4 regions of the Paenibacillus sp. FSL K6-1096 genome follow, and region 3 is predicted to be linked to each of the others. Evidence: predicted binding sites of a transcription regulator. Region 3 holds the regulator's gene; each other region holds the start of a gene.
What was found. Region 3 encodes Rex, which represses fermentation and respiration genes when NADH is low (regulators of the CRP and FNR family bind a similar motif). Its sites were predicted from a motif close to TTGTGAAATATTTCACAA; they were not measured.
Positions count from the first base shown of each region.

Region 1 (7,938 bases), 2.2 Mb from region 3:
CACTTTTCAGGAATAGCAGCCAGTTGAGTAACCCGCCCTCATTCGGAATGTGCTGCAAGTTCAGCTTGGAGAGCTCCATGATGTGGATTTCAATGTCGTCAATCAGTGTGATGCCGCTGTGATCTTCCCGCAGATGAAAAATGTTATGGTAACGGTCGTTAGGCAGAATAGAGAAATTAAGTATATTGATGGTGACACATTTTCTAAGCTTCTTGTAGGAGTGTCCTTCTTCAAGCTGCCCGGCATACTGCTTGCTCCAATAGTACAGTGTGCGCTTTTCATTATCGTACTTATTAAATAACTGCATTTCCACATTAATAAGCTTTCCCTCGGCTGTTTTGGCCTGAATATCGAAGATCGATTGTTTATCACGTGGAGAGTCTTTATCTGTATATGGATTCATGAGAACGATCTCAGTCAAAGGTGGCTCTCCAGCCTCCATGAAAGTTCTGTTAAGAAAAGCCAGCAGGATATCCTTGTTTTCTTCACTGCCAAATATGCGTTTGAAGACAAAATCATTCTTGGGGTCAAGCAGATCGCGCATCCGAATCAACTCCAATCCTTATAGTCAATATTATACCATGATTACCAGTTCTGTTGCATATTGACGCCCTGCTGCTGCACATGAAGATTCCCTCAAAACTAAAACAATCTTGAATTCCATTAAGCGTATTTTCACAACAGAATTTATTGTTTAACCGGGCAGTGACTAGGGGCAGCCGCGCAGGTCAGCAGGGACATGTTCTCTCCAGCCCCTTCCTGCTCCTGGCAGACATAATGCCCCACCTCCAGGGGAAACTAAAGCAACGGTGAAAATTACGCGGTGTTATCCATTTTGCCTAGTCCTTCCGGTGAGCTTTATAAATGATTAAAATTTGAAATTGTGAACAATGTGAGGAAAATCACAAAAGTGCTTGTAATGTGATAAATATCACAATATAATCAATGTATAAAGTGAAAACAATCACAAATACAAGTTCTTATACACACAGTCATAAGCACAGACAAATAAGCTTTACACCTGGAGGAGGAAGAAATCATGAAAGTTGCAGTCATTGGATGTACCCACGCCGGAACGGCCGCTATTGTGAACACCGCCCAGTTATACCCGGATGCCGAGATTACGGTCTACGAGCGTAACGATAATATTTCGTTCCTGTCCTGCGGTATTGCCCTGTATGTCGGGGGAGTCGTCAAGGACCCGCATGGATTATTCTATTCTTCGCCGGAACAGCTGGCTGCGCTGGGTGTGCAGACGAAGATGCGCCATGAAGTAATTAACGTGGACACTGCCCGCCGGACGCTGAAGGCCCGCAATCTGGTCACTGGTGAAGAGCTCGAAGATACGTATGACAAGCTGATCATGACCACAGGCTCATGGCCGGTTGTGCCTAAGCTGGAGGGGATTGACCTGGAGGGCATCCTGCTCTCGAAGAACTATCATCACTCTAACACCATTATTGAGGAAGCGCAGAAGGTGAAGAGAATTACAGTGGTTGGCGCTGGTTATATCGGGGTGGAGCTGGTGGAGGCTTTTCAGATGAACGGCAAGGAGGTTACGCTGATCGACGGGGAAGAGCGGATTCTGAGCAAGTACCTGGATGAAGAATTCACAGCACCGATTGAGCAGTCGCTTAAGGATCACGGGATCAAGCTTGCGCTGGGCGAGAAGGTGGCCTCCTTCGCCGGTGAGAACGGCAGAGTAACCAAGGTCATTACCAGCAAAGGTGAGCATGAGACGGATCTGGTCATTCTCTGCATCGGCTTCCGCCCGAATACGGAGCTGCTGAAGGGTCAAGTTGATATGCTGCCGAACGGCGCGATCATGGTCAACGATTATATGCAGACCAGCCTGCCGGATGTGTACGCTGCCGGTGACAGCTGTGCGATCCATTACAACCCGACGGGTAAACACGCTTATATCCCGCTTGCCACGAATGCTGTCCGCATGGGAACACTCGTCGCTCGCAATCTGGTTGAGCACACCATCCCGTACATGGGTACGCAAGGAACATCTGGCATCAAGATCTATGAGGACAATATTGCCGGAACCGGCCTGACGGAAGAAGCCGCTAAGGCAGAGGGTATGGATACAGAAAGTGTAATGCTGGTGGACAACTACCGTCCGGAATTCATGCCAACCTTCGAGCAGGTTCAGGTCAAAGTGGTCTACGAACGCACCACCCGCCGCATTCTCGGCGCACAGATTATGTCCAAGATGGACCTGACCCAGTCGATCAACACAGTATCGGTCTGCATCCAGAATAAGATGACCGTAGACCAGCTGGCCTTCATCGACTTCTTCTTCCAGCCGCACTACAACAAGCCTTGGAACTTCCTGAACACCGCAGGTCTCCAGGCACTGCCGAAGCCAGCTCCCGTCAAGGAGCCAGTCCACGCTTAACTATACTGTCACCCCGGAGCCCGCTAAGGGCTCTTTTTTTTGGGAGTCCCCGCAAAGTACCTGAGTCATCATCCAAGCTAAAGCCCCACTTTGTGGGGTTATTTTGTGCACTGCTCCATTATCAAAAAAAGGGGTTTCACTCTCCTAAATGCTCTCTTAACACCATTTTTCTGCATAAATCAGTGCATGAAGCCGGCTTTTGTGGTAAATTTGACATGTCAGTGAAAACTTTCACTTGGTTTTTTGGATAGTGATTTTTATCACGTTAATGTGATTGTGATCACGTTACAATGGCATAAAGGAACAAATTTTAAGTAATTAGAAGGGGATAGGAATCATGGCTTATAACAAACCGCAGGCAATCGCTGAAGTGACGGTGGAGAACGGAATTAAGAAGGCGCATAATCCGCTCAGCACTGTACTCATTCTCGGTTTCCTGGGAGGAGCGTTTATTGCGCTCGGATTTTTGCTGGATATTCGCGTCATTGCCAGTGCGCCCGCTGAATGGGGGTCCATTGCCAACTTCATCGGAGCAGCGGTGTTCCCGGTGGGACTGATCCTGGTGCTGCTGGCCGGAGGTGAGCTGCTGACAGGCAATATGATGGCGGTGCCGCTGGCATTTATGGCGAAGAAGATCTCGTTCTGGGAAGTAATGAAGAACCTGGTACTGATCACGCTCAGCAACCTGGCAGGTGCGCTGTTCGTGGCTTACTTCTTCGGGCACATCGTTGGTCTGACCTCAGACGGCGCATATCTGGAGAAGCTGGTAAGTATGGCAGAGCACAAGATCGATGCTTCCTTCCTGCAGGCCTTCATCTCGGGGATCGGCTGTAACTGGCTCGTTGCCCTGGCTGTATGGCTCTCGTATGGGGCAGATAACTTCAGCGGCAAAATCCTCGGCATCTGGTTCCCGACCATGGCCTTCGTAGCCATCGGCTTCCAGCACGTTGTAGCCAACATGTTCCTTATCCCTGCTGCGATCTTCGAAGGGCATTTCACCTGGGGCCAGTATTTCGGCAACTTCGTTCCGGTCTGGCTCGGCAATCTGACGGGCGGTGCAATCTTCGTCGGTGCCGCGTACTGGATGGCCTACCTGCGCAAGGAACAGGCTCCCGCAGCTTCTGCTCAAGGCGTTCCTGCTGCCGGGCTGAAGAAGCACGCTTAACATAATAGATCCGGCCGGGCGCTGTCCGGTGTGGCTTCAGGCACTTCCTGTTTCTCAGCTTCCTTCTATTGTTAAGGGGAGAGAGGCGGGGAGTGTTTTTGCATATACAAACAAAATTCACCGTGTACTCCGACTCGGGGGAACGAAATCGGGATTCACGGTGAACCAATTAGGGAGTGTTTCATATGCATTATTACCCTGGCCTCCGGCTGCCGAATCAGCCTGGTTCCAGTAATTTTCTTTACGTGCAGAAGGCCGGGTTATAGAATAGAAATAACGCTTGTCAGGAAAGGCTTGGCGGGTGTTTTTCAGCAGAAGGTTTCAATCGTTACACGCGATAAAGCGTTAATGCGTATGCTTGATCTCCGCCCTGTTTTGGGATGATACTGGATGGATTGATGACAGTGACATTACAGGGGATGACAGACAAGCGATGAGATTTCTGCAAGCCTATCCGAAGGAAGTTAAGGTCTTCCTGATTGCAAGCTTAATTAACGCAACCGGCAGTGCGCTGATGTGGCCGCTGGTGACGATGTATGTATTCGATGAACTGGGACGCAGCATGACCGATGCGGGATTCGTTCTGCTGGTGCAGTCCCTTGGCGGAATTGCCGGGCAGCTGCTCGGCGGCTCTCTGTACCACAAGGTTGGCGTCAACCGCCTGATTGTCGGTGCGCTGGCGATGAATGCCCTGATGCTGTTCGCTCTGCCGTGGGCAAGCGGCAACTGGAGCCTGTTCATCGTTGTAATGGGGCTGGTGGGGCTGTTCAACTCCCTGTCGCTTCCGGCGATTCAGGCTTTCATTGGCTTCCGGTTCGCGGAGCAGCGTGCAGAGCTGTTCAATATTATCTATGTGGCGAATAATATAGGGGTAGCTCTGGGGACATCGCTGAGCGGCTTCCTGGGCAATTATATGCTGAGCTTTGTGCTGAACGGGGTGACCTCGGCGGTATTCGCGGGCTTTTTCTTCGTCTACCTGCGCAAGGTGGGCTCAGCGCCTGCACAGGATCATGGCACCAGAAGACAACCGCAAGGCGGGATGTCCGGCTGGCGGCTCATGGGCAATACCCGAATCTATCTCTATATGGCGCTTGGTTCAATGTTTCTCCTGATCGGCAACTCGATCTGGAATACGGGCGTATCACCGTTTATTATCTCGGAAGGCTGGTCGAAGCAGCTCTACGGCTTCCTCTGGACACTGAACGGTGTGCTGATCTTCGTGGCCCAGCCGCTGGTCAGCCTCATCAAGCGCTGGTTCGCCGCTACCTCCGCTTCCCAGATGACTGCAAGCGCGGTGTTCTATCTGGCCGGGTACGCTGTCCTTCTGTTCCTGCCAAGCTATCCGGGGATGCTGCTGGCGATGGTCCTGGCTACCCTGGGCGAGATGCTGATCTCTCCGGCGATGCCTTCCTTCATCTCGGAGCATGCCCGGCACAATGCACCTTTCTATCTGGGGCTGAGCGGCGGAATCGGCGCGGCCGGTCGGGTCATCGGACCCTATCTGATGGGCCGGCAATTCGACCGGGGCGGCCTTGCTCCAACAGGCTGGCTGGCTTGCGGCATGGCGGTGCTGGCGGTGGGCTTCTTCCTGCTTCACGCTTATATGAACCGTTCCGCCGAGCGGCAGCTTGCGCGCAGAACGGCATAGATTCGCATGCTATAACCAATCCTTCTATTATCTGCTATGTACACAGCAAGGCAAGGGGGTACAATGATGCAACAATTAGACAGGAAATCTGCCCTGGTCATCCGCCCATCGGAACTGAAGGATGCCCGGGAGCTGATTATGCTTGATCATATGATCTGGACAGAGGAGACCGCGCCGGGTCCGCTGATGTGGCGCTCGCGGGAGGATTATCTGCTTCATGCGCCGCCCGGCTCCCAGCTTATAGCCTTGCAGGACGGCGAGCTGTGCGGAGTTGTCGGCTTCGGCTGTCCCACGGAGCTGGAGAGCAACCGCCATGTCTGCGAGGTGAATATCGCGGTCCATCCGCATTTTCAGCGCCAGGGTGTCGGCAGCCGCCTGATCGCAGAGATCAAACGCCATGCCGCCAGCCATGGCATCCGCAAGCTGCGCCTGCGGGTGCTGTCCTGCAACACACCGGCAATCCTGTTCTACCGCAAATGCGGATTCGAGGAAGAGGGCAGGCTGCGGGAGGAATTCTATCTGGGCGGGCGCTATGTGGATGAGATATTCATGAGCTGCAGGCTGACGGGAGGAGAAGGGGATGGAGACTGAAATGAAAATGGAGGTCGTCTCGCTGAATGTAGGCAAGCCGAAGACGGTGGAGTACCGTAACCAGCCGCTATCCACCGGCATCTATAAGTTGCCGGTTGCCGGTCCGCTGGTGATTCGTGCGGAAGGATTCGACGGTGACGGGCAGGCGGATCTGGTGAATCATGGCGGACCGGACAAGGCGGTCTGCGTCTATCCGTTGAAGCATTATGCTTACTGGGAGGAGCAGCTTGGCCGGAAGCTGGACTATTCCGCCTTTGGCGAGAATATCACAGCGCGCGGGCTGCTGGAGACCGAGGTCTGCATCGGGGATGTGTACGAGATCGGCACCGCCCTGCTGCAGGTGAGCCAGCCGCGCTTCCCGTGCTTCAAGCTCTCGCAGAAGCACGGTCCGGCGGACATGCCGGCGCGGGTGCTGTCTACCGGCTATAGCGGCTTCTACTTCCGCGTGCTGCGGGAGGGGCAGATTGCGGCCGGAGACCGGATTGTGAAGCGGGAGAGCGGCACGGGCCGCTTCCCGGTGAAGCAGGTGCTCTATTTCATGGAGCACGGCCGCAAGGATCAGAGCGGGCTGGCGGAGCTGGCCCGGCTGGAGAGCCTTGCAGGCGGCATCCGTGAGCGGTTCCGGCGCTGGCTGGAAGCAGCGGAGCGGCCGGAGAGCTAGGACGGTTCGAGAACGCGGAGAGCTAGGATGGCTGGTGTAGAATCTCACCCCCGGGAGCGGATGCAGCTCCCGGGGGTGTTTGAGTTACGGCGGAAATAAGGTGCACTAGTGCACCTGAATCCACCGAAAGCGGACCGGTGGCGGAAACGAAGAGCATTAGTGCACCTGAATCCACCGAAAGTGGACCTGTGGCGGAAATGAAGAGCACTAGTGCACCTGAATCCGCCGAAAGTGGGCCGATAGCGGAAATGAAGAGCATTAGTGCACCTGAATTCGCCGAAAGTGGACCGGTGGCGGAAACGAAGAGCATTAGTGCACCTGAATCCGCCGAAAGTGGGCCAGTAGCGGAAACGAGGTGCACTAGTGCACCTCGTTTCCGCCTAACCCGCCCCCCAAGCCTTGCGCTCTCACACCCGTGCCCTATGACCAGCCCCCTGCTGCTCACCCCATCAGCTTCCATTCGCTGCGCAGCAGGCCGTACACTGCGTGGTTGACATAACCGCCCGGAAGCTTCTCGGCCTGGCGGATGACGCCCTCGAAGATGAAGCCGAGCCGCTCAGGGATTGCCCGGCTGGCTTTGTTCCCGGTGGCGCAGCGGATCTCGATGCGGTTCAGCTCAAGCTCCAGCAGGGCGTAGTCCACAAAGACCCGGCAGGCGCTGGTCATATAGCCTTGACCCTCATAGCCCTCGCCGAGCCAGTAGCCGATGCCGACCGAGCGGTTATGCCAGTCAATCTCATGATAACCGATGATCCCGGCGAATTCATCGCGGACCCACAGCCCGGCGGTGAATCCGCCGTTGTCGCTGCCCTGCTTCACGGAATTCTTGATGAATGTGGAGAGATGCGACTGCTCCGTTACGTTGTCCACCCAAGGCAGCCACTGCCTGAGCCGGTGGCGTGAGCGCTCCACCAGGGCGTACATCTGGCGGGAATGCTCCGGCAACAGCAGCTTCAGCTTAAGTTCCTCATCAATGACATAATTAAACATGCGGCCGCCCCCTATGCTATACGGTGTATAATAGAAGTTACTGCCTAGCTGCGCTTCCTCCACTCCAGTGCGTAGATGTCTTCCTCCATCGCCTGCATACGCTGGCCGACCAGTGTGCGGCAGTCGCTAAGCGCACTGTTGTAGAGCACCGGACCCAGCTCCTGCAGGAAGAATTCCAGCAGATTGTCTGCGGCCAGATGCCCGATGGTTTCCCCGCGTTCAGCCTCGAAGTGGGCGCGGATGTTGTCTATAATCATTTCCCGCTGCTCCTTGGGCAGTTTAACCGGTTTCATATGTAGCCTCCTCTTTACAATTATGCTTATAATCCTCATGCTACTCTATCGCCGGGAGGGAAGTCAAAGGATACAGGAGCGCTTAACTTTTATTGAACATTCCCTGCTTAACGGGTATATTAATAGGAAACATGTTCATAACAAGGAAGTAGTTATATTACAGAATGAAAGGTTGATCATTGTGGA
Region 1 covers NZ_CP150274.1:3,192,773-3,200,710, reverse strand. The annotation lists gene MHI24_RS14220 (Rpn family recombination-promoting nuclease/putative transposase) at 1-544, opposite strand, end outside; gene MHI24_RS14215 (FAD-dependent oxidoreductase) at 1,040-2,404, shown strand; gene MHI24_RS14210 (formate/nitrite transporter family protein) at 2,742-3,569, shown strand; gene MHI24_RS14205 (MFS transporter) at 4,003-5,217, shown strand; gene MHI24_RS14200 (GNAT family N-acetyltransferase) at 5,284-5,808, shown strand; gene MHI24_RS14195 (MOSC domain-containing protein) at 5,798-6,469, shown strand; gene MHI24_RS14190 (GNAT family protein) at 6,911-7,459, opposite strand; gene MHI24_RS14185 (DUF2164 domain-containing protein) at 7,504-7,752, opposite strand; gene MHI24_RS14180 (glutamine--tRNA ligase/YqeY domain fusion protein) at 7,934-7,938, shown strand, end outside.
Region 1: MHI24_RS14210 (formate/nitrite transporter family protein) is a predicted target of Rex. The motif match lies at 2,604-2,621, and genes of this name have one in related genera.

Region 2 (7,938 bases), 2.6 Mb from region 3:
TTGTGGAAGATGAAATAACTCCAGATCTGATAGCCCAGCACGAACGGCAGCAGGGTCAGCGCAACAATCGTCATCACCTTCAGCGAATAAGGGCCGGAGGCCGCATTCGTGATCGTCAGGTTGAATGCCTGATCCAGCGAGCTGATCATCACCCGCGGGAACAAGCCGATGAAGATCGAGGCCACCGACAGCGCCATCACCGCGCCGGTCATTCCGAAGGCATAGCCGTCCTTCTTCTTGCTCATGAAGTATCCGGCCAGCAGGTAAGCAGCAACACCGAGCACTACGACAATCCACAGCAGCACGCCGCGCTTGTCGAAGATGTCTGTCATGGTGTAGGTCATAATAACGAAGGCTACCAGCAGCACCGCGAGCGGGATCAGCAGCTTCCGGGCCAGCTTGCGTGCCCGTTCCTGCAGATCGCCAATGGTGCGGAGCGTGGTGAACATCAGCCCGTGAACCAGACACATCAGCACGACTGTAATACCGGCAACAACTGTATATCCGTTAACAATATCGAAGAATCCGGCATGCATTTCCATGTCGCTGCCAATCGGCAAGCCCTTGATGAAGCTGGCGAACACTACAGCGAGCAGGAACGGCGGCAGGAAGCTGCCGAAGAAGATGCAGACATCCCATGTCTTCACCCATGCCTTGGAATCGCGCTTGCCTCTGAATTCGAAGGCCACACCGCGGGCAATCAGCGCCAGCAGGGCGAACACGAACGGAATATAGAAGCCGCTGAACAGTGTGGCATACCAATGCGGGAAGGCGGCAAACATCGCCCCGGCGCCTGTAAGCAGCCACACCTCATTCGCATCCCAGAACGGTCCGATCGAGTTGATCAGTACCCGGCGCTCGGTATCATTTTTGGCCAGAATCTGCGTTTCCATCCCTACGCCGAAGTCGAAGCCTTCCAGGAAGAAGAACCCGACGAACAGCACGCCGATCAGCAGAAACCACAGTTCATTAAGAGAAAGCATGAGTTGATCCCTCCTTGTTATACGGATCGTGGGATTCGCCGTGCTCGTTATCCATCGCATACGGGCCTTTGCGGATCACCTTGATGAACAGGCCGACCAGCACCGCACCCAGTATCGCATAGATCGCGGTGAACGAGATCACCGAGAAGAGCACCTGTCCGCTCGTAATATTAGGCGACACGCTATCCTCTGTAGTCATCAGTCCGAATACCGTCCATGGCTGTCTCCCGATCTCTGTCATAATCCAGCCCGAAGTATTGGCGATCGGCGGAAGCAGCAGCCCCCAGAACATAAAGCGCATGAACCAGGTATTTGGTTTGTCCAGCTTTTTGCGCCACATAAGGTAGATCGCATATACGCCAAGTACGATCATCAGCGTGCCTGCCGCAACCATGATCCGGAAGCTCCAGAAGGTTGTTTTGACAGGAGGAATATAATTGCCCGGGCCGTATTCCTGTTCATATTGGGCCTGCAGCTCATTCATTCCCTTCACTTCACCGGAGAATTTACTGTAGGACAGGAAGCTGAGCAGGTATGGTACCTGAATTTCATTCTTGTTGGTTTTGTTCACAGTATCAATTGTGGCGAACACGGTCCAAGGAGCCGGGTCTCCGCTCTTGCCCCACAGCCCTTCGGAAGCAGCCATCTTCATCGGCTGGGTCTCAACCAGGTACTGCGCCTGGGCATGACCGGCAACGGCAACACCGAATGAAGAGATAATGCCCACAATTGCCGCGATTTCAAACGATTTACGGAAGAAAGAAACCTCCTGCTTCTTCAGCAGCTTGTAAGCACTAATCCCTGTGACCAGGAAAGCGCCTGTAGCATATGCGGCAAGGACGGTGTGCGGAAATTCAACCAGCAGCTGGCCGTTCGTAATCAGTGCAAAGATATCATTCATTTCAGCCCGCCCGTTGTTCACTGCGAAGCCTACCGGATGCTGCATGAACGAGTTGGCGGCGAGAATCCAGAAAGCGGACAGCATCGTGCCGAGGGCAACTAACCAGATCGAGGCCAGATGCACCTTCTTGGATACCTTATCCCAGCCGAAGATCCAGATTCCGATGAATGTGGACTCCATGAAGAAGGCCAGCAGCGCTTCAATCGCCAGCGGAGCCCCGAACACATCACCGACGAAGCGGGAATAGTCAGACCAGTTCATGCCGAACTGGAACTCCTGCAGAATCCCCGTGACGACGCCCACAGCGAAGTTAATCAGGAACAGCTTCCCCCAGAATTGCGCCATTCTTTTGTACTCTTCATCGCCTTTTCTGACGTACATCGTCTCCATGATGGCAATCAAGAGCGCTAGTCCGATCGATACCGGCACGAAGAAATAATGAAAAATTGTCGTCGACGCAAATTGTATACGTGACAGCATGACTGTATCCATGTGTCTCCCCTTCCTTCTCCCTATTGGTACGTCTATTCTGTCAAATTTCAGGCAAGGGCAGTGTGACAATAATCACATTATACGCCCTGATTTAGCATTAAAATCAATAAATTTGTGACAAATATCACAAAATCACGTTCATAAAGCAAAAAAAATAAGACGGTTTCACCGTCTTGACATTTGTTCACCTGTATCAGGTCTTGGCTCATAAAGGTTATGGGTCTAGGTAATGGAAATACCTTTCTTAAGCGATTTGAGATCGCCATTTGAATTAAGCAATTGCGGCAGCATCTTCATGCTGCGGGCCATCGGAGAATGGCAGAGAGGACATTCAGGCGCATGTTCAAAAGAGAAATTGTCCCTCATCCATCCGTTGCATTCATCGTTCGTACAGGCCCAGATTGCGGTGTTTTCTTCAGGTATTTCTTCCAGAGGCTTCTTCCGGTAGTTCATTGCCGTTCCTCCTTCCTTTATGCTGCAAGCTGAGGTTACCAGTCTATTCGGTTATGATAAAAAAAGACCGTCCCAACTTTCACAAGCGGGGACGGTTCTTCAATTAATTACAGTTTTACAACGTTTTCGGCTTGTGGTCCACGGTTGCCTTGAACAACGTTGAATTCAACGCGTTGGCCTTCATCCAAAGTCTTGAAGCCTTCGCCTGTGATAGCGCTGAAGTGTACGAATACGTCGCTTCCGCCTTCAACTTCGATGAATCCGAATCCTTTTTCTGCGTTGAACCATTTAACTGTACCTGTTTGCATGTGTGTTACCTCCACAAATTTAAATTAATATGTTCTTTTTATCTTCAGACAAAGAAAAAATTCACACATTGAAAAAGGTTGTTCCAAGTTGACAGCCCTTTTCAATACGAGAATTAGGTATCAATCTGTGTCTGTATAAGTAATTTAATGTTACCACACCTCAATAACAAAGGCAAGCTATCTTATCCTAATTTCTCCGGATTTTCCCTATTCAGGTCCTGCTCCCAATGTAAGGGCTACCAGACAAACAGACGAACCATAAATCATACTATTCTTTACCCCGTTGCCGCCCTTTTGAAACGGCCCCGCCCCCTTATTTATTCTTTAAGGGGACGGCTTGAACCGTTTCCTTGATCGTGACTGCTTCACTATTATATACAGGCAATTCCCAAATTATTCTCCCGGCTTCTCCAAAAGCTTCACGGTCGCCTGCTTCACTTCACCGTTGCGGTAGAAGGTAATCTTCAGCTTGTCACCGATCTTGGTATGATCGTACAGATATTTGCGCAGGGCCAGGGTTGAGGTAATCGGCTTGTCATCGAACTTCGTAATCACATCGTTGAATTGCAGACCCGCTTCCTTCGCTGGTCCAACAGCATCCAGCACCACGACACCGTCGGTGACCGTCTTCGGAAGATTCAGCTCCTTCCGCTGATCCTCGGCCAGCGGCACATACGGATTATTCAAATCCACCGAATACACACCCAGGTACGAACGGGCAATCCGTCCCTTGGCCGTCAGCTCATTGGCGGTATCCATCACATGGTTGGCCGGAATGGCGAAGCCTAGACCCTCTACGCCTGTATCGGAGATCTTCATCGTATTGATTCCGATCACCTTGCCGTTCAGGTCAACCAGCGCACCGCCGCTATTGCCTTCATTGATGGCGGCATCGGTCTGAATGACCTCCTGCTCCCAGTCATATACGCCGTCCTGATTCAGGGATACCGGAATCGTCCGCTCCGTATAGCTGACAATGCCTGAGGTCAGCGTGTCACCCAGCCCCAGCGGATTGCCGATGGCAATAACGGTCTCGCCCAGCCGCAGCTTGGAGGAATCACCGATCTCTGCAACCGTATGGATGCCTTTGGCGTCAATAGAGAGCACTGCAATATCGCTGACCTTATCTGCACCCACCAGCTCCGCTTTGCGTGTCTCGCCGTCAACCGTTACGATCTCCAGCTTACCCGCGCCTTCAATCACATGATTATTGGTAATGATAAATGCCTTATTATCGTCTTTTTTATAGATAACTCCCGAGCCTAATGCCGATTCATCGAGAATATTGAGTTCCTTGTTATCTTCCTTATGGTTAATAATGCTGACTACCGCCGGACGGACATGTGCCGCGGCCTGAATGATCCGGTCATAGGGGTCGGAGCTGCTGGCAGCCACTTTATCAATAATCACCGGAGCCTGGGCCTTCTCCCGGGTGAACTGTCCTGTTACCGTGCCGAACAGCAGGACGGCTACCACCGCACTGCAGAGCGAGCAGATCAGCGCAACCTGCCACGTTGCCAGGGACCGCTTTGATTTACGGACCGCCCATTTGCCATCCGCGAATCCGCCGGAGGATTTGGACTTGCCGTTTCTGCGCCGTGACACCTTGGTTGAATAGAAATCATCATCGAATAATCCCACGTTACCTTCTCTCCCCTCTATTGCCACTGCATTCATGACCTGAACGCCAAGCAACCACGCCCGAGCTTAACTGCTATATCTCTTAGACTTCAAGAAGTGCTAAAAGGTTTCACATGATTTATTCACCACATTTCTGTGGGTTCTAAGCGCAAGGGATGTCTCTTATTCTTGCAAGCTACCAAAATATCAAACGCTTGTATAAGGAATATTTTGCAACTTAAAAGACTACAATAGTGTTAGAACGCTTTATATTGATTGTATCACAGGCAGCGGTGCGGCCCACATTTTTTCTGTGTAAAAAAGCTGTAAATAATTTACTCTCACATAACAAATGATTTCCTAAGGAGGGCTGGAGACAATGGAGTCTTTTTCAGCTAGTATGGATCTGGTACAGTTTATCGGCAAGCTGGGTGACCTGAAGGATGAGCACTACCAGCTGATTCTCGTTCAACATGCGATGATTGAGCTGCTGATTGATAAAGGGGTATTCTCCCGCCAGGAGCTGGAGCACAAGGTGACCGAGATTGACCGCCTTATGACTGGCTCACCTTATCCCATGGCGTAGGCCGGTCATAGTAGGTATCGCAGAGCCGGAATTCGCTGTCTTTATAAAAGCAGCCCCGGTCCTCCATCGCCCCGCGCACGGACATCTTCGCCAGATCCATCATATTATGGTCCCTGCTTAAATGTGCCAGATAGGCGCGTTTGGTCCGTCCCGTCAGAATCTCGCTGAGCGCTGCGCCTGCCGCCTCATTGGACAGATGGCCCAGATCGCCGAGAATCCGCCGTTTCGTATTCCACGGATACCGCCCCATCCGCAGCATTTCAATGTCATGATTCGATTCCAGCACCAGCACATCAGCATCGGAGATGGCCGCTTTCACCTTATCGCTGACATACCCGAGATCGGTCGCCACACACAGCTTCTCCTTGCCGTCGTAGAAATTATAAGCCACCGGCTCCGCTGCATCATGGGAAATCGCGAATGACTCCACCCGCATACTGCCGAAATCCCGGTGCTGTCCGGTCTCCAGAATAATTTTGTTATGCTCGGCAATCTTGCCGATCCCCTTCTCGATTGCCCCCCAGGTGTTCTGGTTCGCATAGATGGGAAGATCATATTTGCGGGCCATCGCGCCAAGCCCCTTAATATGGTCGGAATGCTCATGGGTTACCAGAATCCCGTCCAGATCTGTTCCTGTCAGCTCACGCATCGCCAGCAGCTCATCGATCCGCTTCGCACTTAAGCCCGCATCGATCATAAGTGTGGTCTCGCCGTTACGCACCACCGTCACATTCCCGGTAGAACCGCTGGACAGCACTGTAAATGAAATTCCCATATCTCTCTCCTGCTCCTTCTACTCTGTTGTCTTGGGACTGATAATGTCCGCACTGATCGCATCCATATAATAGGCGCTTCCGTCCTCCAGGATGAACCGCCACATCGGCGAAGCCACCTGACTCTCAGAGTTGAACAGCTCGCCGTAATAGCCCAGCTCAATCTCCTTCACTGCCGCATCCGCCGGAAAATACTTCTCGATCAGACTGCTCAGCGCCTGTGAGGCCGGAAGCACCTTCTGCAGATTATCGCTGCGGCTCGCCCCGATCTCAATCTGCGGCATGCGGTACGCCACAATCTTCTGGTCGCTGTTAATCAGCTCCAGCCTCACTCTGAACAATGACCACTTGCCGTCTACCAGCGGATGCAGGACGAACTTGCCTACCTCACTCTCCTGCGAATCGAACCGGTAATTAGCTATGTCGGGAATCTCGTTCTTCAGCAGGCTGCTCAGCTCAGAGAACGATGAATACATCAGCTTGCTGTCAATCGGCTCCTTCAGCTTCACCGGCGGCTCGTTCTGCTCCTCTCCGGAGTAGCGGTACGTGATATCCGGCAGCTGCGGAGTGGCCGCCGGGATCGGGCACAGCAGCCGGATGCCCTTCTCCTCCATCACCGCCTGGGTCTCGGCGGACAGGGAAGTGAAGTCAAGCCCTGCGCTGACCTGATCGCGCACATCCACCCACAGCTGATAACACAGCAGCAGATTAAGCACCAGAAAGGCGTATATCAGTACACTTTTGGCCCTGCCCCAGTCCATCCCGTTCCCTCCTTAGCTCACAGCTTCATCATCCTTGCCGCCGGTATTTCTCAGTTCAGCATAACCACACTTCCGTCAAGCAGCGTGACCCGCCAGACCGGATGGAGCTGCAGCTTATTCTCCTTCAATGAAGGCATATATGCCGGTGTAAGGTCGGTGATCCGCTGGATACTGCTGACCTGAGCCAGCTGCTGCTTCAGCGCTTCGCCGCCGGACAGCTCGACGATCACCTTCTCTGACTTACTCTCATCCATATACATCAGGGAGCGCTCATAGGACGAGACGGTTCCCTGCTGCAGCTCCAGATGAATGACGCCGTACTGCAGCTGCGGATTACTCATGATCGGATAGGAGCCGGACGGATAAGCCCCGTAATATTGCTGGAATGTAACCTTGCGGTCCTGCCGGCCCTCCTCGGTAGCAGCCAGCCGGTAGGTTCCATTCCATCCGCCGTGCCGGTTGACGAAGTCCACCGCCTCCAGCGCATCCTTGGCCGGGGTGCTGTCGCCGTCAGGCAGGGCAGCCGGATCGCTGTAGCTCATCCAGTTCTGCTCCTGGTCCACCTGCAGGCTGCGCTTGCTGTCGGTGTAGATCCGGGAGCCGTCCTTCTCGGGAATATAACGGGTGCTGCCCGCATCGAAGAACAGATTGCTCTGCATCTGCTCAATGGTGTACATCCCCGCAGGCATGGTCACCTCGACCAGCGGAACCGCCGCCTCCGGCACATAATAATCTCCGTTCACGGTGGTGTATCTGGTCAGATTCCTGCCGAAGTCCACATGCTGCTGCACATCCTGCACCGTAAGGTCGGCCTTGGCTGCCTCGTACACAATATCCCCGCGGGTGCTGAAGAAGATGGCATGGGCCTTGGAGTCATTCTTGACATTGTAGATCCAGATCCGGTCAATGCTCTCCCCCTCGAACAGGGAATCCGGGGAGATCTGCATCACCCGCTGCAGCAGCGTGACCGGAATGCCTGATCCGAATGACAGCTCAATGCCCGGATTCTCGCGGCGGATCTTGTCCCAATCGAAATCCTGCACCGACCGCCGCTGGAAGCT
Region 2 covers NZ_CP150274.1:3,644,559-3,652,496, forward strand. The annotation lists gene cydB (cytochrome d ubiquinol oxidase subunit II) at 1-983, opposite strand, end outside; gene MHI24_RS16210 (cytochrome ubiquinol oxidase subunit I) at 970-2,376, opposite strand; gene MHI24_RS16215 (cold-shock protein) at 2,599-2,829, opposite strand; gene MHI24_RS16220 (cold-shock protein) at 2,937-3,137, opposite strand; gene MHI24_RS16225 (trypsin-like peptidase domain-containing protein) at 3,531-4,778, opposite strand; gene MHI24_RS16230 (hypothetical protein) at 5,137-5,343, shown strand; gene MHI24_RS16235 (MBL fold metallo-hydrolase) at 5,312-6,118, opposite strand; gene yycI (two-component system regulatory protein YycI) at 6,137-6,877, opposite strand; gene yycH (two-component system activity regulator YycH) at 6,928-7,938, opposite strand, start outside.
Region 2: MHI24_RS16210 (cytochrome ubiquinol oxidase subunit I) is a predicted target of Rex. The motif match lies at 2,489-2,506, and genes of this name have one in related genera.

Region 3 (7,938 bases):
GAGGCGTGAAGATACAAATCCTGGGGATTCGTAGATCATTACGCCTTTCTTTTCAACAATCTCATCAACAAAGGTCTTGGTATCCTCGAAGGTGCTGTCGGAGGTCTTCAGTCCGCGCACGATTTCAACCAGGTCGACCTTGCCTACAGGATGTATGAAGTGCATACCGATTACGCGTTCCGGATACATTGTTGAGCTTGCAAGCTCTGTCAAGCTGAGCGTTGACGTGTTGCTGGCAAGAATAATGTGGCTCGGACACACCTGATCGAGCTGATTGAATACCTTTTGCTTCGCTTCCAGGTCTTCCACAATGGTCTCAATAACCATATCGCAGGAGCTCAGTTCAGCGAAATGAGTAACTTTCTGGATACGGGAAAGAATCAGCTTCTTCTCCGCCTGGGTAATGGCCCATTTCTCCAGCTGTTTGTCGAGACTGGTCTCGATCATTTCGTAGGAGTAGTTCAGTCTTTCAGCAGTTTTCTCCACCAGCATTACATCCAGGCCTTTGGCTGCCAGCATTTCGGCAATGCCTTGACCCATTGTGCCACCGCCGATGACACCGATCTTCTTAAAATTCATTCTTAAGTCTCCATCCTTTCAGGTATCTATACTTCTGTATTGTACCTTGTCTGTCGTAAAAAATAAGTAGCCCGACATATAATGATATCTTAGCATGTCTGAAAAGTAAAAAAAAATAACCGGCATAAAGAATTATGCCGGTAAAAGGACACTGTCACGAAATTGACAACGAAATTGCTCTCCGGAGAGAACTTCTTCCTTCATTAAAATGTCAAGGCAGTAATCAAATACATTTCTTTGCTGGCTCAGCAGCTCATTGGTGCGGACCATTAACTCATCCAGGATCTTACTATTCTCCTTCATCAGCTCTTCGGTTGTCACCATCTGCAGATTCGCGATTCCGAGGGAGGTCAGGCCCGACTTCATCATCGTCTCCACAATGTTCAGCGCCTGGTCGAAATCGCCGCGCGAGCCGGTGCTGCGCCCGCCGTAATACATTTCTTCCGCTGCCGCGCCGCCCAGGGCGATCATAATCTGATTCTCCAGATAATCCTTCGTGTACAAATACTGCTCTTGCTGCGGATTATGCCGCACATAACCGAGGGCTTGTCCGCGCGGAGTCAATGTCACCTGGCTGACGCTTCCCGGACGCAATAGCTCGGCCATAATGGCATGTCCCAGCTCATGAATCGCTACACGCCGCTTCTCTTCGTGGTTCGTCTCGCGGTCGGTCTTCTCTCCCATCATCACCTTATCGATGGCCATCGACAGATGGCGCTGCTCCACCAGGGTCAGATTCTCGCGCATCATGTAGATCGCCGCCTCGTTCATCACGCTCTCTAATTGCGCCCCGGAGAAGCCGTAGGCTTCTTCAGCGATTTTATCCAGATCGACTGTCTCATGCAGCGGCTTGTTCTTGGCGTGAAGGTCGAGAATCGACTTGCGGCCCTTCTTGTCGGGCATATCCACCTGAATGTGACGGTCGAACCGGCCCGGACGCAGCAGTGCCGAATCCAGCATTTCCTTGCGGTTCGTGGCGGCTACCAGCAGAATGCGCGGGGTATCATTATTATAAATCCCGTCCATCTCCGTGAGGAGCTGATTCAGCGTCTGGTCATACTCCCGCTGCTGTCCGCCTTCACGCTTGCCGCCGATCACATCAATCTCATCGATGAAAATAATCGCGCTCTGCTTGTTCTCCTTCAGCGCACGCGAGCGGGCATCCTTGAACAGGTCACGGACCCGTCCGGCCCCGACGCCGACGTACATCTCAACGAATTCACTGCCCGATGCAGCGACAAACACAGAGTTCGTATAATGCGCCGCAGCCTTCGCCATCAGCGTCTTCCCGGTTCCGGGAGGACCGGTCAGCAGAATGCCTTTGAGCGGACGAATCCCGAACTTGCTGATTTCTTCATGCCGGATCAGGAAGTCCAGTGCTTCGCGCAGCTCCTGCTTGGCATTGTCCTGTCCGCCGATCTCTTCAAAGGTCAGCTTGGACGGGCCGTTCTTCTTCCGCTTCTTGTCTGCGCCTGCATTAACCGCCAGGCCGCCGCGCGCGTGGGCAATGAACAGGAGAGCAGCAACCATGCCGAGCGCTATGATCACAGGGAAAATATTAATCCCTACAAAAACCATAAAAATCAGCACGACCGGAACAAATCCGGCTATAATCTCTTTCCAGTACTTAGGCATTGTCCCACACTCCCATCTTGGCACCGGTGCGCGGCAGAATGATGAACTTGCTCTCTGTACCGCTGCTCAGACTCACATATACATTATTGTCATCAATCTCCGTGGTTGCTGTAATTCCGCTGTACTTGCTGTTCTGTTCCTTCAATCCATCCAGCTTGGCTGGAATTAATGTATATTTACGGCTCTCCATCGCTTCGGCAACAGAGAACATCGCTTTGTCCCAATATTCATCGAGCAGCGCACTGGAGTGCTGTTCCACATCCAGCTTAAGGGTCCGCCCGTTGATGGCTGAGCTGCCTTCACTTGATACATACTGCACCAGCTCACGTAATTTCGTGCCCGGCTGCAAATTTAGTTTCAAAGTCACTTCATTGCGTTTAATAGTAATATGGGAATCCTTCACTCCCTCATAGGATGATACCAGCTTCTGCAGCGGCTCCTGTACAGCGAACTGACGATAGGAATACCAGCCGCCGAACAATACAGCAGCAGACAGCAGAGACGTTAGCAGCACAGGCATAAGACGCAGTTTCAAGAAACGTCCTCCTCTCCAAAATAACCAGCTTTTTCTATAAAAATCAACGATTCAGCGTGTCTAGCGCCCTTCCGAGACTGACATGCTATTAGGCATGTCTTAATACAAGTAGTAGTATATCACAGGTGTATATACGATTTTACATAAAGTTGTGAATATATTTAAAATTTTTGATTCTAATTTCTGGGTGTTTCATAGATTAACCATTTTCCCGCTGATGCTCAATTTCATTTATCATATACGCTGCGTAATCAGTTAGCAATTCCAGGTCGTAGGCTTCGCCGCCGGACGATCCGTTATAGACCTCCAGACACCGTGTAAGCAGTCCGTGATATTTCGCCGGCAAATGCTTCTGTCCCCACTCTCCGCCTTCCTTTTTGGAAGACACCACACCTTCCCGCACATAATACAGTACCCGGCATAGATTCAGCGTATAATACACGGGAGCTTCCTTGATCTTCAGGGGTGCGTCTCCGATATCATTGATTATGGAATCCAGATAATACCTGCGGTCCACCGGCAGAAACGCCTCATGGATCGGCTCCCCGTACAGGCTCACTCCCCGGTGATAGACAACGGTAAAATGCGCCGCCAGATCAGCATCCTCGTAGCCGCCGCACAGGTAATGTCCGTCTGTTCTGTACCGCTCTAAATGGGCTTCTGAGAAATGAAACTCAAACGGAGTCGGGTACACAAACTCCCTCAAGTATGTCTTCAAGACAATAGACAGTTCAATTCCGCGCTTATTCGGCAGCATGTCATGTAAAGCTACAATCCGTTTCGCGAGCCTCCGGCTGACTTCTTGGGACAGCTTGTCCTGTACCACGATCAGCAGATCGATGTCTCCCGTATCCGCATGGAAGCAACCCATCGCCAGCGAGCCATGCAAATAAATCCCCGTCAGGTTAGCCCCCAGCTCCTGCTTAAACAGCTCTACCGCACGATCTAAATATGGTAATGTTTCCAATTTCAGCATCCTCCTCGATTGACAGCATTCATAAGTTTGACCCTTGACCGCATGATTATGGTATAGCAAAAAGTATATCAATCCTCATATATCCATTTAGCCACAGGGTCACCCCAGCCGCCAGTCCAAGAACGGTTACAGATCGTTTTCGCCGGAAAATTACCTTACACACATCCCATTTGCACATTGTGTTCGGTTTTACGCATGAAAACAAAAAACGGAGGAACAGATGACCTGTTCCTCCGCACTTCCTGTCTGCCGCAGCCGCCGGGCGCTTAACCTAGCGGTTCGGCAGGCTGTACCCCTCACCGATGGCGCTGCCGTCAGAGAAGCGGTAGAAGCTGTAATAATAACGCCCCTCTTTTTGGTAAAAGAGCTGCCAGGCGTATTCCCCGTTATACACTCCGGGGAGCAGCCGTTTGATCTTAATATCCGGCATCTGGCCGGCTAACAGCTTGCGCATCTGCGCCTCTGAGGTGCCCTTGCTCAGCTCTTCGGCATAGAGGCCGTTCTCTCCTCCGGCAGGCTTGCCCTCACTTGTGAAACGTACCCATACCATCAGCTCGGTCCCTGCCGCATTGCTTCCGGTCAGCACCCAATAGATCGAATTCTCATCCCAGACCGACTTCTGGGCCTTGGTGATCTCAGTTAATCCGGCCTGTGCTCTGGCCAGTTCCTTGGCTTCGTTCCGCTCGGTCCACTGATCCTTCATAATATAGGCATAGAACTGGCTCAGTCCGAACAGAAGGAGCAGCACCAGGATAATCCCCAGCCAGAGCCATTTTCTCCTCTTCTTCTTCACCGCGTTGCTTCCTTTCCCGTTCTGCTGGATTAACGTTTCAGCAGGCTGTCGAATGTCTCCTGCGCTCTGCGGCGGATGGCTTCTTCATCCAGGGTCAGGCATTGCCCGTGCTTCACCACCTGCTTGCCGTTGACCCACACATGCTCCACATCCTTGGCGCTGGCCGAATAGACGGCATGGGAGAGCAGGTCGGTATGCGGCAGGAGATGCGGCTGGTCAATATCCAGCGCGATGAAGTCCGCCTTCATACCCGCTGCAAGCCGGCCCACGCTGTTCAGGAAGACCGACTGCGCCCCATACTCAGTCGCCATCAGCAGCGCCTCAGGAGCCGGCACAGCGGTTGGATCACCGCTGACTCCCTTATGGATCAGTGCAGCCAGCCGCATCTCCTCAAACATATCCAGATTGTTGTTGCTGGCCGCACCGTCTGTCCCGAGCGAGACCTTAACCCCTGCTGCGAGCAGCTCAGGCACGCGGGCTACGCCGCTGGCCAGCTTCAGGTTGCTGCCCGGGTTATGCGATACGCCAACGTTATACCGGGCCAGAATGCTAATCTCCTCATCGTTCAGGTGCACACCGTGGGCGATCAGGGAAGGCCGGGTGAACATCCCCAGCTTCTCCAGATGCGCGACCGGACGAAGACCGTAATCGGTTACGTTCTGCTCCACCTCATGGCGCGTCTCGGACATATGTGTATGCATCGGCAGATCGAGATCATGGGCGGCCTGCACGAACTTCACGAAGAACTCAGGCGGACAGGTGTATGGAGCGTGCGGCGAGAGCATCGTTGTGATGCGGCCGTCTGCCTTGCCGTGCCAGTTACGGGCAAACGCGATCGCCTCCGCCAGCTTGTGGTTCTGCACCTCTTCCGGGCAGAGGCCGATAACACCGCGCATCAGCACAGCACGAATACCGGATTGCTCTACCACCTCGGCTACCCGGTCCATATGGTCATACATATCGAGGAAGGTGGTGGTGCCGCCCTTCAGCATCTCCAGCACAGACAGCGCCGTGCCCCAGTAGACATCCTCGCCGGTAAATTTCTCTTCCATCGGCCACATTTTCTCCTGCAGCCAGGACTGAAGCACCATATCGTCCCCATACCCGCGCAGCAGGGACATCGCGGCATGGCCGTGGGTGTTAACCAGACCCGGCATAAAGAGCAGACGGCTGCCGTCAACAATCAGAGCCCCCTCTTCATGGGCAGGCTCAGCTTCACCTATGTAAGTGATCAGATCATCCTCTATGGTCATATATCCGCCAAGTACCGGCTGCTTCGTACCCGGCACCAGGAAGCGTCCGTTCTTAATTATTGTCTTATTGCTGCTCATCTTCAGCCTCTTCCTTTCCATCATGCAAATAATAAGCCAGGCTCTGCAGATCGGTAGTGAAGTCTGCGGCATGAATCCGGATATTGGCAGGCGTCTTCAGAATGACCGGCGCGAAATTCAGAATGGCTTCAATGCCGGAATCCACCAGAATATCCGCTACGTTCTGGGCTTCGCTGTCCGGTACGGTAATAATGCCGATCCGGATGCCCTGTTCGCGGATGGTATCCCCCAGCTCTTCCATCGGCTGTACAACCAGGGAGTTGATCTTCTGGCCCACCTTCGGCGGATAGGCATCGAAGATCGCTGTAATCTTCATCGTATCCTTCAGATAAGCATTGTAGTTGGACAAGGCGTGCCCGAGGTTACCGGCGCCTACCAGTGCAACGTTGATCTGCTGGTCCAGCTTGAGAATATGGCGGATCTTCTCGATCAGATACGAGACATCATAACCGATGCCCTTTCTGCCGAAATCCCCGAAGTATGCCAGGTCCTTGCGGATCTGCGCAGGGTTCAGATCAAGCTTCTGTCCCAGCTCCTGGGAAGAAACGGTGGAGATTTCACGTTTTTGGAGATCGTTCAGGAACCGCAGGTACACTGGGAGCCTGCGGACTACGGCCTCCGATATTTTATCCGATTTCATGCTTTCTCCTCCTCGATTATATGAACCGTTCCCCGCCGCCTTAACGAAACGGCTAAGTCAGCCGGGGAGCGGAACTTCAGGTTAACCTTGTCTTCTTAATAATATCAACAGCAGGTGAATTATGAAACCCCGCCTTCGTCCAGCCACTCGGCGATCCGCGGTACCATCTGGTCGGTCCGCATATGCTCCATCTTGGGTCCGGGCAGGGAATACAGAAAGTACTTCCCATAATAAGATTCAATAACCCTGGTATCATAAACTATAACGATTCCGCGGTCCTGCGCGGTCCGCACGAGCCGTCCGAAGCCTTGCTTGAAGCGGATGACCGCCTGCGGAACAGACAGCTTCATGAACGGATTCTTCTTCTGGGCCTGCAGCAGCTCCGACTTCGCCTCGGCCAGCGGATGATTCGGCGGCTGGAACGGCAGCCGGACAATCGCCAGACAGGTCAGCGCCTCGCCGGGGATGTCCACCCCTTCCCAGAAGCTGCTGGTGCCCAGCAGCACAGAGGCGGTGCTGTCCTGGAAGCGCCGGATCAGCTTATTGCGGCTGCCGCCCTCCACGCCCTGTCCAAGCACAGCTATATCCTCAGGGGCCAGCGCTTCCTTCAGCGGGTCATACACCTGGCGGAGCATCTTGTAGGAGGTGAACAGCACCAGCATCCGGCCACGTGTAACGACAGCGGTCTCCGCAAGGGAGCGCACCAGTGTGTCCACGAAGCGTGCATCCCCTATGCTTCCCTTGACGCTTGGGAAGTCGCGGGGAATAACCAGAAGTGCCTGCTCCCGGTATTTGAAGGGAGAGGGCAGCAATGCGGTCATCAGCCGCCCCTGCTCCGCAGCACCGTCAAGCCCGAGGTTGTCGATCATGAACTGGAAGGATTTGTCCACCGACAGGGTCGCCGAAGTCAGAATCACGCTTTTCTTCTTGTCGAAGAACAGCTCGCGGAGTTGGGCGCTGACATCTACCGGAACGGCATACATCTGCAGCGATTTGCCCTTGTAGTTGCCGCTGCCCTCCAGCCAGTACACGATATTCTCATCATTCAGAGTCATGAAGAAGCGGATCTGGTCCCGGATCGAGGCCAGGTCTTTGAACAGTCCACCGATATCCGTGACCAGACTGTCCGCAGAGGACTGGCTGTCCGTGTCACGCATCTCGCTGAGCATTTTGTCACCCTTGCGGATAATGTCGCTCAGGCTCAGATGAAGGGTCTGCTCAAGGGCGGCCAGCTCCTCCCATTCCTTAGGCTTCTTGCCCGGCTGCAGACGCGTCACCAGCTGTCCGGCTTCACCGGCCGCCGCGTCGCTGCGCTCAGGCAGCAGCGCGAAGAGACGCTCGCTCAGGGCATCCCAGGATTCCTTCACGGTCAGCAGGTCCGGATAGATCCGGTCGATGACCCCGCTCCACTCGGCGGCCTGCTCACTGCCGGAGCTCTGCAGCGTCTGG
Region 3 covers NZ_CP150274.1:1,035,130-1,043,067, forward strand. The annotation lists gene MHI24_RS04630 (3-hydroxyacyl-CoA dehydrogenase NAD-binding domain-containing protein) at 1-579, opposite strand, end outside; gene MHI24_RS04635 (AAA family ATPase) at 712-2,214, opposite strand; gene MHI24_RS04640 (hypothetical protein) at 2,207-2,749, opposite strand; gene MHI24_RS04645 (aminoglycoside adenylyltransferase domain-containing protein) at 2,949-3,716, opposite strand; gene MHI24_RS04650 (DUF5590 domain-containing protein) at 3,997-4,518, opposite strand; gene MHI24_RS04655 (amidohydrolase) at 4,548-5,849, opposite strand; gene MHI24_RS04660 (redox-sensing transcriptional repressor Rex) at 5,836-6,489, opposite strand; gene dinG (ATP-dependent DNA helicase DinG) at 6,609-7,938, opposite strand, start outside.

Region 4 (7,938 bases), 2.6 Mb from region 3:
CAAGATGTTTTGGATCGGAATAAACAGAACCTCAAGCGGTTCTAAGGCTTTCACTGACATCGGGCATCTTCTTCCCCGGCTAGCTGCTGTGAGAACAGCGGTATATCCGCCCGGATAATGGAGGGATACAATAATTTGTTTTCCCGTGGGGCTGAGTTTCGTGCTTTGAGCGGTACCCTGCAATATGATGCCGAGATCATCCACGTAATCGCCCTCACGGACAACCATCTCATCCTTTGCATATTCTTTGTGTGTGGCTGACAGATATTTAAGCATTTGGGGAATATCACTTAAGGAAATTCCGGCAAATAAACGTGATTGACATAGGGAGTCTAAGTTGTTCATGAAGACTTCTCGTTGCATGTGCAACATCCTTTTTCTTTTCACTATACTATATTAATCATACATACACACGAAGTTTAGCCGTCTTGTCTAATGTCAGAACGGAGGAAGAACCATGCAAACGAAAGAAGATTCAATCAAAGCGAGAAACCGGCTGTTATCATCAAAGGTTATTAAAAATCTGCAAAACAGAAAATTTGAGGCTTACTACTGTGACAACGCCATAGAAGCTGCGGAAAAGGCAATATCCTTAATTCCGGAGTATTCTTCGGTATCTTGGGGCGGGTCAGTCACGCTTGAGGAGATCGGACTGCTTGACCGGGTACGTCAAGGCAGTTATACCATCATTGACCGTGATACAGCGCAAACCATGGAGGAACGTTATGATCTCATGCGCCAATCTCTTTTGTGCGACACCTATTTAACCAGCTTTAACGCCGTTAGCGAAGACGGGATACTGGTCAATATCGACAGTGTGGGCAATCGGACGGCAGCGATTACTTTTGGACCGAAAAGTGTGGTAGCTGTCGTTGGGATGAATAAGGTGTGCAAGACCGCAGAAGATGCAGTGATACGAGCCAGAACCTATGCGGCCCCTATTAACGCAACCCGTTGTTCGAGTTCATCCAGCCCATTCCTGCATTCGCCGCAAAAAACGCCCTGCCTGATCAACGGTGCCTGCGGAGATTGTAAATCGGATGATTGTATCTGTTCTTATATCGTCGAAACCAGAATGTGTAAAACAGCGGGGAGAATAAAGGTTATCCTCGTTGGTGAAGCTTTGGGATATTGAGGTCGGAAATTTCGTGAATAGCGGCTAATGGATAGGAGAAGATCTCCTGTATTCCAGGCCGCTATTTTATATTTTAGGAGGAAAAGTTCTTCTAAAGTTAGACTGAATAGCTGACACAGAATATACTGAAAGGAGCAGTATTAGAACAAATTCCGGAGGCAACCACTCAAATGACAATTGCCGAGCTAGACTTAATTGAACAACTCATGACAAACGCTATCTCCAAGGCTGATTTCTTACAATACTTCACAGTGGATGTTGTGCAGAATCCGAGCTATGTGCTGAAGCTGTTGGGGGAGGCTTATACAGGGAAAAGCGCTGAAGAGGTCGAATATTCCTTATTCATCGGTTTCTCGTTTGATCTCTTCACCAAAGATTACGTGGACATCCTCTGTAAATTGATCGAGTCGGATTGGCATGTTCAGCATGAGAATATAGCGGGGATTCTGCAGAAGCTGAAGTCGCCTGCCAGCGTTGAATCCCTGTACGCTGCGGCAATCACACCTCTCAATTATTTAGAATATGACGATTCCTATGCATTAGCGGTAAAATGTATCTGGGCGCTCGGTGACATTGGCACGGGGGAGTCCAGACGTAATTTGAAGCTCCTTGCCGAATCTGATAATGAGATTATCCGAACCAACGCGCTGCAGCAACTGGAACGGACGGCCGACGCAGCAGACAAAATAATCATGGCCCATTACAATAAGCAAACAGTCAGAGTCTATCAAGCGTATAATCACACAATTGCCGATGAGGCAGTGAGCCTTGGGCGATTCGGGCCTTCTTTTAAAATCGATAGAATGACTTGGATCAAGCCTTCTTTCTTATGGATGATGTACCGGTCGGGCTGGGCGACCAAAACGGATCAGGAACGGATCTTGGCGATTGATATTACCAGAGAGGGCTTCGATCATATTTTGTCACAGGTCGTTCTGTCCTCCTATGACCGTGACCTGTATGCTTCCCGGGAGGAATGGCAGACGAAATTACAGGCTTCCCCGGTGAGATGCCAATGGGACCCCGATAGAGATATCTATGGGAATAAATTAGCGCGCAGAGCCATTCAGTTAGGTCTCAGGGGCGAGATGGTGCATAACTATATTCATAAATGGATTGTGGAGATCCGCGATATTACAGAGTACGTAGCCGATACCAGAGCGGCGGTACAATCCGGGAAGTTCAGCGCGGAGCTGTTGCCGCAGGAGGAGCCGTACCCTTTGGAGAATTCTATCAAAAGAACTTTAGGCATACTGGCAAGGAGAACCTATGAACATTAGAGTGTTGATTGTAGAGGATGACCCGATGGTAGCGAAGTTCAACCGCCATTATCTGGAGCAGGTGCCGGGCTTCGAGTATGCTGGCTGGGCTGCTACAGGGGATGAAGCGATGACGATGCTGGAGAAGCAGCGGGTGGACCTGATGCTGCTGGATATTTATATGCCGCATACAAGCGGGCTGCAGCTGCTCTCCACCCTGCGGGAGCAGGGGAGCAAGGTGGATATCATTGTGATCTCGGCGGCCAGCGACAATGCGAGCATCCGCAAGGCGCTGCAGAACGGGGCGGTGGATTATCTGATCAAGCCGTTTGAGTTCGCCCGCTTCCAAGCGGCCTTGTCGGCTTACCGTGAGGATTATAAGCTGATGCACAAGGAGCATCTCAGCCAGGAGCAGCTCGACAAGCTGCTGCGTCATTCGCAGGGGGCGGAAGAGGACAAGCCGGCAGTGCTGCCTCTGCCCAAAGGGCTGGCGGAAGGCACGCTGGAGAGCATCTGGAACACGATCCATGAGCTTCAGAGTCCGGTATTCTCCACGGAGGATATCAGCAGCCATGCGCCGATCTCGCGGATCTCGGTGCGCAAATACCTGGCTTTTCTGACCGAAGCGGGCATTCTGGAGATGGAGCTGAGCTACGGGGCGGTCGGCAGACCGGTGTATATGTACAAGGTGAAGCCTGAAGGACACCAGTTGATCAGCAAATATATCTAATATGAAAAGCTCTACGAATAAGCAGCAATCAATTACCATATGGAGTCACGGCTGCGTTAAGCGGACCATGACTCCATTTTACTTCATGCACGCAGCTAGCGCATACAGGGTCACTCGAAGGCCTGATGCAGGGCCAGCGGCTGGAACGGGTTGATGATTTTGTAGGCGGCGAGGTGCGGGTTGTTCATATCATTGTCATAAATAATCATGTGCTGGTCACCCTTCAGGATGATGTCGAAGCGTTGCTTGCGGTCAGCCTGGACGATGGTAATATAATAGCTGTGCTTGTTGCCTGTGCTGACATTGCGGGCGGATTTCATCAGGCGGACGCCGGAGAAATCATCATAGATGCGCTTAATCGCCTCCGGTTCTGTCACCACAATATCCTTCTGCTCACCGGGAACAGAGGACAGGCGGGTAATTTCCAGTGCGGCGATATCCTCCAGGCGGAGGGTCCGGGCAACCATGCTCCTGAACGAAGTGTAGCGGCTTGCGGTGTAGGTCATCAGGGAGACGCCCGCAGCAGCCAGAATGGCACCGGCAAGCAGGTACTTATTGCTCTTTTCCATAGGTTCTGTTCCTCCTAATGATACGGATGTGTAAGCTCCAATTATAAAACTTCAGACGCATTCAAGGCAAATGTGCTTACTTTATTTACTATAACCATTTCTTTAATTACTAAATATTCAAGCGCGCTGACATTCAGGTTATGATAATTGTGAAAATATGCACAAACCAATTGGAGGAGAGCTTGAATGAACAGAAAGAGCTGGGCAAGTCTGCTGGGCAAAGGGTTGCTGCTGGCAAGTCTGCTGGTGTTGCCTGCCTGTAACAGTGACAAAGGGGAGTCTACAGACATCGTTATTATCGGGGGCGGCGGAGCTGGGATGACCGCAGCGCTTGAAGCACATAGCCAGGGAGCCAAGGTCATCCTGATTGAGAAAATGCCGATGCTTGGCGGCAACACCGTCCGCGCGGAAGGCGGGCTGAATGCAGCAGGAACACCTTATCAGGAGGCGGCCGGAATCAAGGACAGTCCGGAGCTGCATTTCGAAGATACCATGAAGGGCGGCAAGAATCTCAACAACCCGGATCTGGTCAGAACGCTGACGAACAACGCAGCAGCTTCGGTGGAGTGGCTGAAGGAGAACGGTGCGGAGCTGTCGGAGGTAGGACGCGCAGGCGGAGCCAGCGTGAACCGGATTCACCGTCCGAAGGGCGGCGAGGCGGCCGGGAATTTCATCGTAGTCGCACTGAAGAAGAAGCTGGAAGAAGAGAAGATTGACGTAAGAATGCAGACGACTGCCAAAGAGATTGTCAAGAATGATGAAGGCGTAGTTACCGGAGTGAAGGTGACCGACAAGGAAGGCAAGGAGTACACGATCAACGCCAAATCCGTGATTCTGGCCGCTGGCGGCTTCGGAGCCAATATGGATATGGTCAAGAGCTACCAGCCGCAGCTTGAAGGCTTCTCCACCACCAACCATCCTGGTGCAACCGGTGACGGAACAACGATGGCTGAGAAGATCGGCGCCAAGCTGGTGGACATGAAGGAAATTCAGATTCATCCGACCACCATTCCGGGTCAAGGCGTGCTGATCACCGAAGGGGTGCGCGGAGACGGTGCGATTCTGGTCAACAGTGAGGGCAAACGCTTCACGAATGAGCTGCTGACCCGTGATGTGGTGTCCCAGAACATTCTGGCTCAGCCTGGAAAGGTAGCTTACCTGATCTTCAATGATGAGCTGCGCTCCAATCTGAAGGCAACCGAGGTTTATTTCGGAATGGATCTGGTAAAAGAAGCCGCAACACCTGAAGAACTGGCTGCCCTGATTGATGTAGATGCGAATACGCTGGCCGAGACGGTGAAGACATATAACGGCTTCGTCGCTTCCGGCAAGGACACAGAATTTGAACGTCCCGATCTGACATTGTCTCTGGCCCAAGGCAAATACTATGCAATTCAGGTAACACCGGGAATTCATCACACGATGGGTGGCGTAGCAATTAATCCACAGGCTCAGGTACTGGATACTAATGATCAGGTTATCGCAGGGCTGTATGCAGCAGGCGAGGTTACCGGCGGGGTCCATGGTGCGAACCGTCTGGGCGGTAACGCATTGGCTGATATCATCACCTTCGGACGGATTGCCGCAGACGAAGCCGTGAAGACGCTGAAGAAGTAGAATATATAGGAGGAATTAACAATGCAGAAGTGGATGAGAACCATGCTGTTCCCGGCGGTAGCCGCAGTGAGTATACTTGTAGCGGGATGCTCTTCGTCTTCCGGGCAGTACGTGGACGGAACGTATGATGGAACAGGCAAGGGCGTCAAGAGCGACATTAAGGTAGCGGTGGAAATCAAGGATGAGAAGATCGAAGCCATTACCGTGCAGGAGCACAAAGAGACTCAGGCTATGATTGATGCGGCTGTAGAGAATACCATTCCTGAGATTATCGAAAAGCAGACCACCGAAGGCGTGGACGCCCTCTCCGGCGCTTCCGGCTCCAGCGGCGGCATCATCGAAGCCGTAGCCCAGGCTCTGGACCAGGCGAAGAAGAAAGAATAGTTCATTTATATACCAATTAAGCCCAGCACTCCTGTCTTCCGGCAGCAGAGCTGGGCTTGCTTCATTCCTGCGGAAGCCTCTGTGATCCGAGGGAAAATGGGCTGGCGGGCCTTACTTTACAAATCTGCCTGTAACCCATATAGTTCGGTAATATATAGAGAGATTAAGGGAGGGTGTAATCCCGTTGGCGAAGAAAAAAAGCTTCAGTCTCCGCACCATGGTCGCCGTAATGGTCTCGGCTGTGGTACTGCTGGTCCTGCTGCTCCTGTATATTATCTTCCGCAATCAGATCATCCCGCAGACCCGGCAGGCGCTGGAGGATAAGGCCATTACGATAGCCCGTACGATTGCCCTGATCCCGCTGGTCTCGGAGGGGCTTAGTGAAGGCGACAGCAAGAGAATTCAGGACTATACCTCCAGGATCGCCCGGCGCAACGATATTATGTTCGTGGTCGTCACCGATATGAAGGGCATCCGCTACTCGCACCCGGATGTGTCTCTGGTCGGGCTGCCGTTCGCCGGAGGCGGACAGGAGGTCTCCCTGCACGGCGGGGAGAGTATCTCTGAAGGGGCCGGGCCGCTGGGCAGATCGCTGCGCGCCTTCGTTCCCGTCTATAACAACAGAGGCCATCAGGTGGGAGTGGTGATTGCCGGCCTCTCCCTGGAGCGGGTCGAGCGTCTCGTCCGCCTGAATGAATGGACGATTATTGCGATTCTGGTCTCGGGAGCTCTGCTTGGAGCCGGAGGCGCGTTCATCCTGGGGGGACAGATTAAGCGGATGGTCTTCGGGATGGAGCCGGAGGATATCTCCAAGCTGCTTCAGGAGCGCAGCGCAATGCTGGAGTCGACGCGCGAAGGGATCATCGCCGTTGACCAGGAGGCGCGGATCACCATTCTGAACCGGGAGGCCCAGCGGCTGCTGAAGGGGGCGGGCATGGGCGGGCCGGCCCTGAACCGGCAGATTGCCGAGTATTGGCCGGAGCTGCGTCTGGAGCGGGTACTGGCCCAAGGGGAAGAGATCCGGGACCAGGAGCTGGAGCTGGGAGACAGCTCGCTGCTGGTGAACAGCCTGCCGGTCCGGGTCAACGGGCAGATTGTCGGGGCTATTGCCACCTTCCGCGATGAGACGGAGCTGACGGTGCTGGCGGAGAAGCTGTCAGGCATCTCGGTCTACGCCGATGCGCTGCGGTCCGGTGCCCATGAATACATGAACAAGCTGCATGTTATTATGGGCATGACCCATATGGGCCTGTATGATGAGCTGCAGCAGTATATTCTGGGAACGGTCAGTAATTACCAGAAGGAGATCGGGTCGATTACGAGGCAGATCAAGGACCCGGTGATGGCCGGTTTCCTGCTGGGCAAGCTGAGCCGGGCGCGTGAGGCGGGCATTGAGCTGCTGCTGACCGAGGACAGCTATCTGCCGGAGCCGGCCGATGCGCAGGTGATCCATGAGCTGATTACCATCGCCGGGAATCTGCTGGACAATGCGCTGGAGACGCTGGGAGCGTTCCGCGGACAGGACGGGAAGCGGGTGGAGCTTGCTTTTCAATATGAAGAGGGGCGGCTGTTATGTGAGGTCAGCGACAACGGCCCTGGAGTTCCGGCGCACCTGAAAGAGAAGATCTTCATCCAGGGCTTCTCCTCCAAGGGAGAACACCGGGGCATCGGACTCTATCTGGTTAAGAAAAGCGTAGACAAGCTGAATGGCCATATTGAGCTGGCCGCCGGCTGCGGCACGGGAGCACATTTCATAGTGGACGTGCCGTATGCGGTGAAGGATGAGGCGGACCTGTGGGCTGTGCATTGCCAGTATCGCAGCTGCCGGTCAGGCCTCTGCAGGCCGGAATTAAGTCACTTACTTTAGTTACAAAACTATTTAATTATTTACGGAAGCTTCCAAGACCTGCCCGCTTGCCGCTATGATAATTGTGAAAATATGCACAAGGGGGCAGTCACAATGAATAAGAGAGTAACAGCGGCGCTCATCCTGGTCCTGTCGGTGATGCTGGTGATCGCAGGCTGCGGAAACAACAATGCGGGCGGCAGCAAGAATGAGAGCCAGGGAGCGGGCGGCACAGCTACAGAGCCGGCAGCAACAGAGGCTGCAGCAACCACGGCGCCTAAAGAGACAGCAGAAGCCGTATCGGGAGCATCTGAAGCCAGCTACACACCGTATGACCAGTTACAGGATAAATATGATATCGTCATTGTCGGCGCCGGCGGCGCGGGAATGTCTGCGGC
Region 4 covers NZ_CP150274.1:5,639,904-5,647,841, forward strand. The annotation lists gene MHI24_RS24905 (Crp/Fnr family transcriptional regulator) at 1-345, opposite strand, end outside; gene MHI24_RS24910 (lactate utilization protein) at 458-1,135, shown strand; gene MHI24_RS24915 (DUF4291 domain-containing protein) at 1,306-2,415, shown strand; gene MHI24_RS24920 (response regulator) at 2,405-3,124, shown strand; gene MHI24_RS24925 (hypothetical protein) at 3,235-3,693, opposite strand; gene MHI24_RS24930 (flavocytochrome c) at 3,880-5,310, shown strand; gene MHI24_RS24935 (FMN-binding protein) at 5,332-5,694, shown strand; gene dcuS (DcuS/MalK family sensor histidine kinase) at 5,879-7,561, shown strand; gene MHI24_RS24945 (flavocytochrome c) at 7,655-7,938, shown strand, end outside.
Region 4: MHI24_RS24930 (flavocytochrome c) is a predicted target of Rex. The motif match lies at 3,841-3,858, and genes of this name have one in related genera.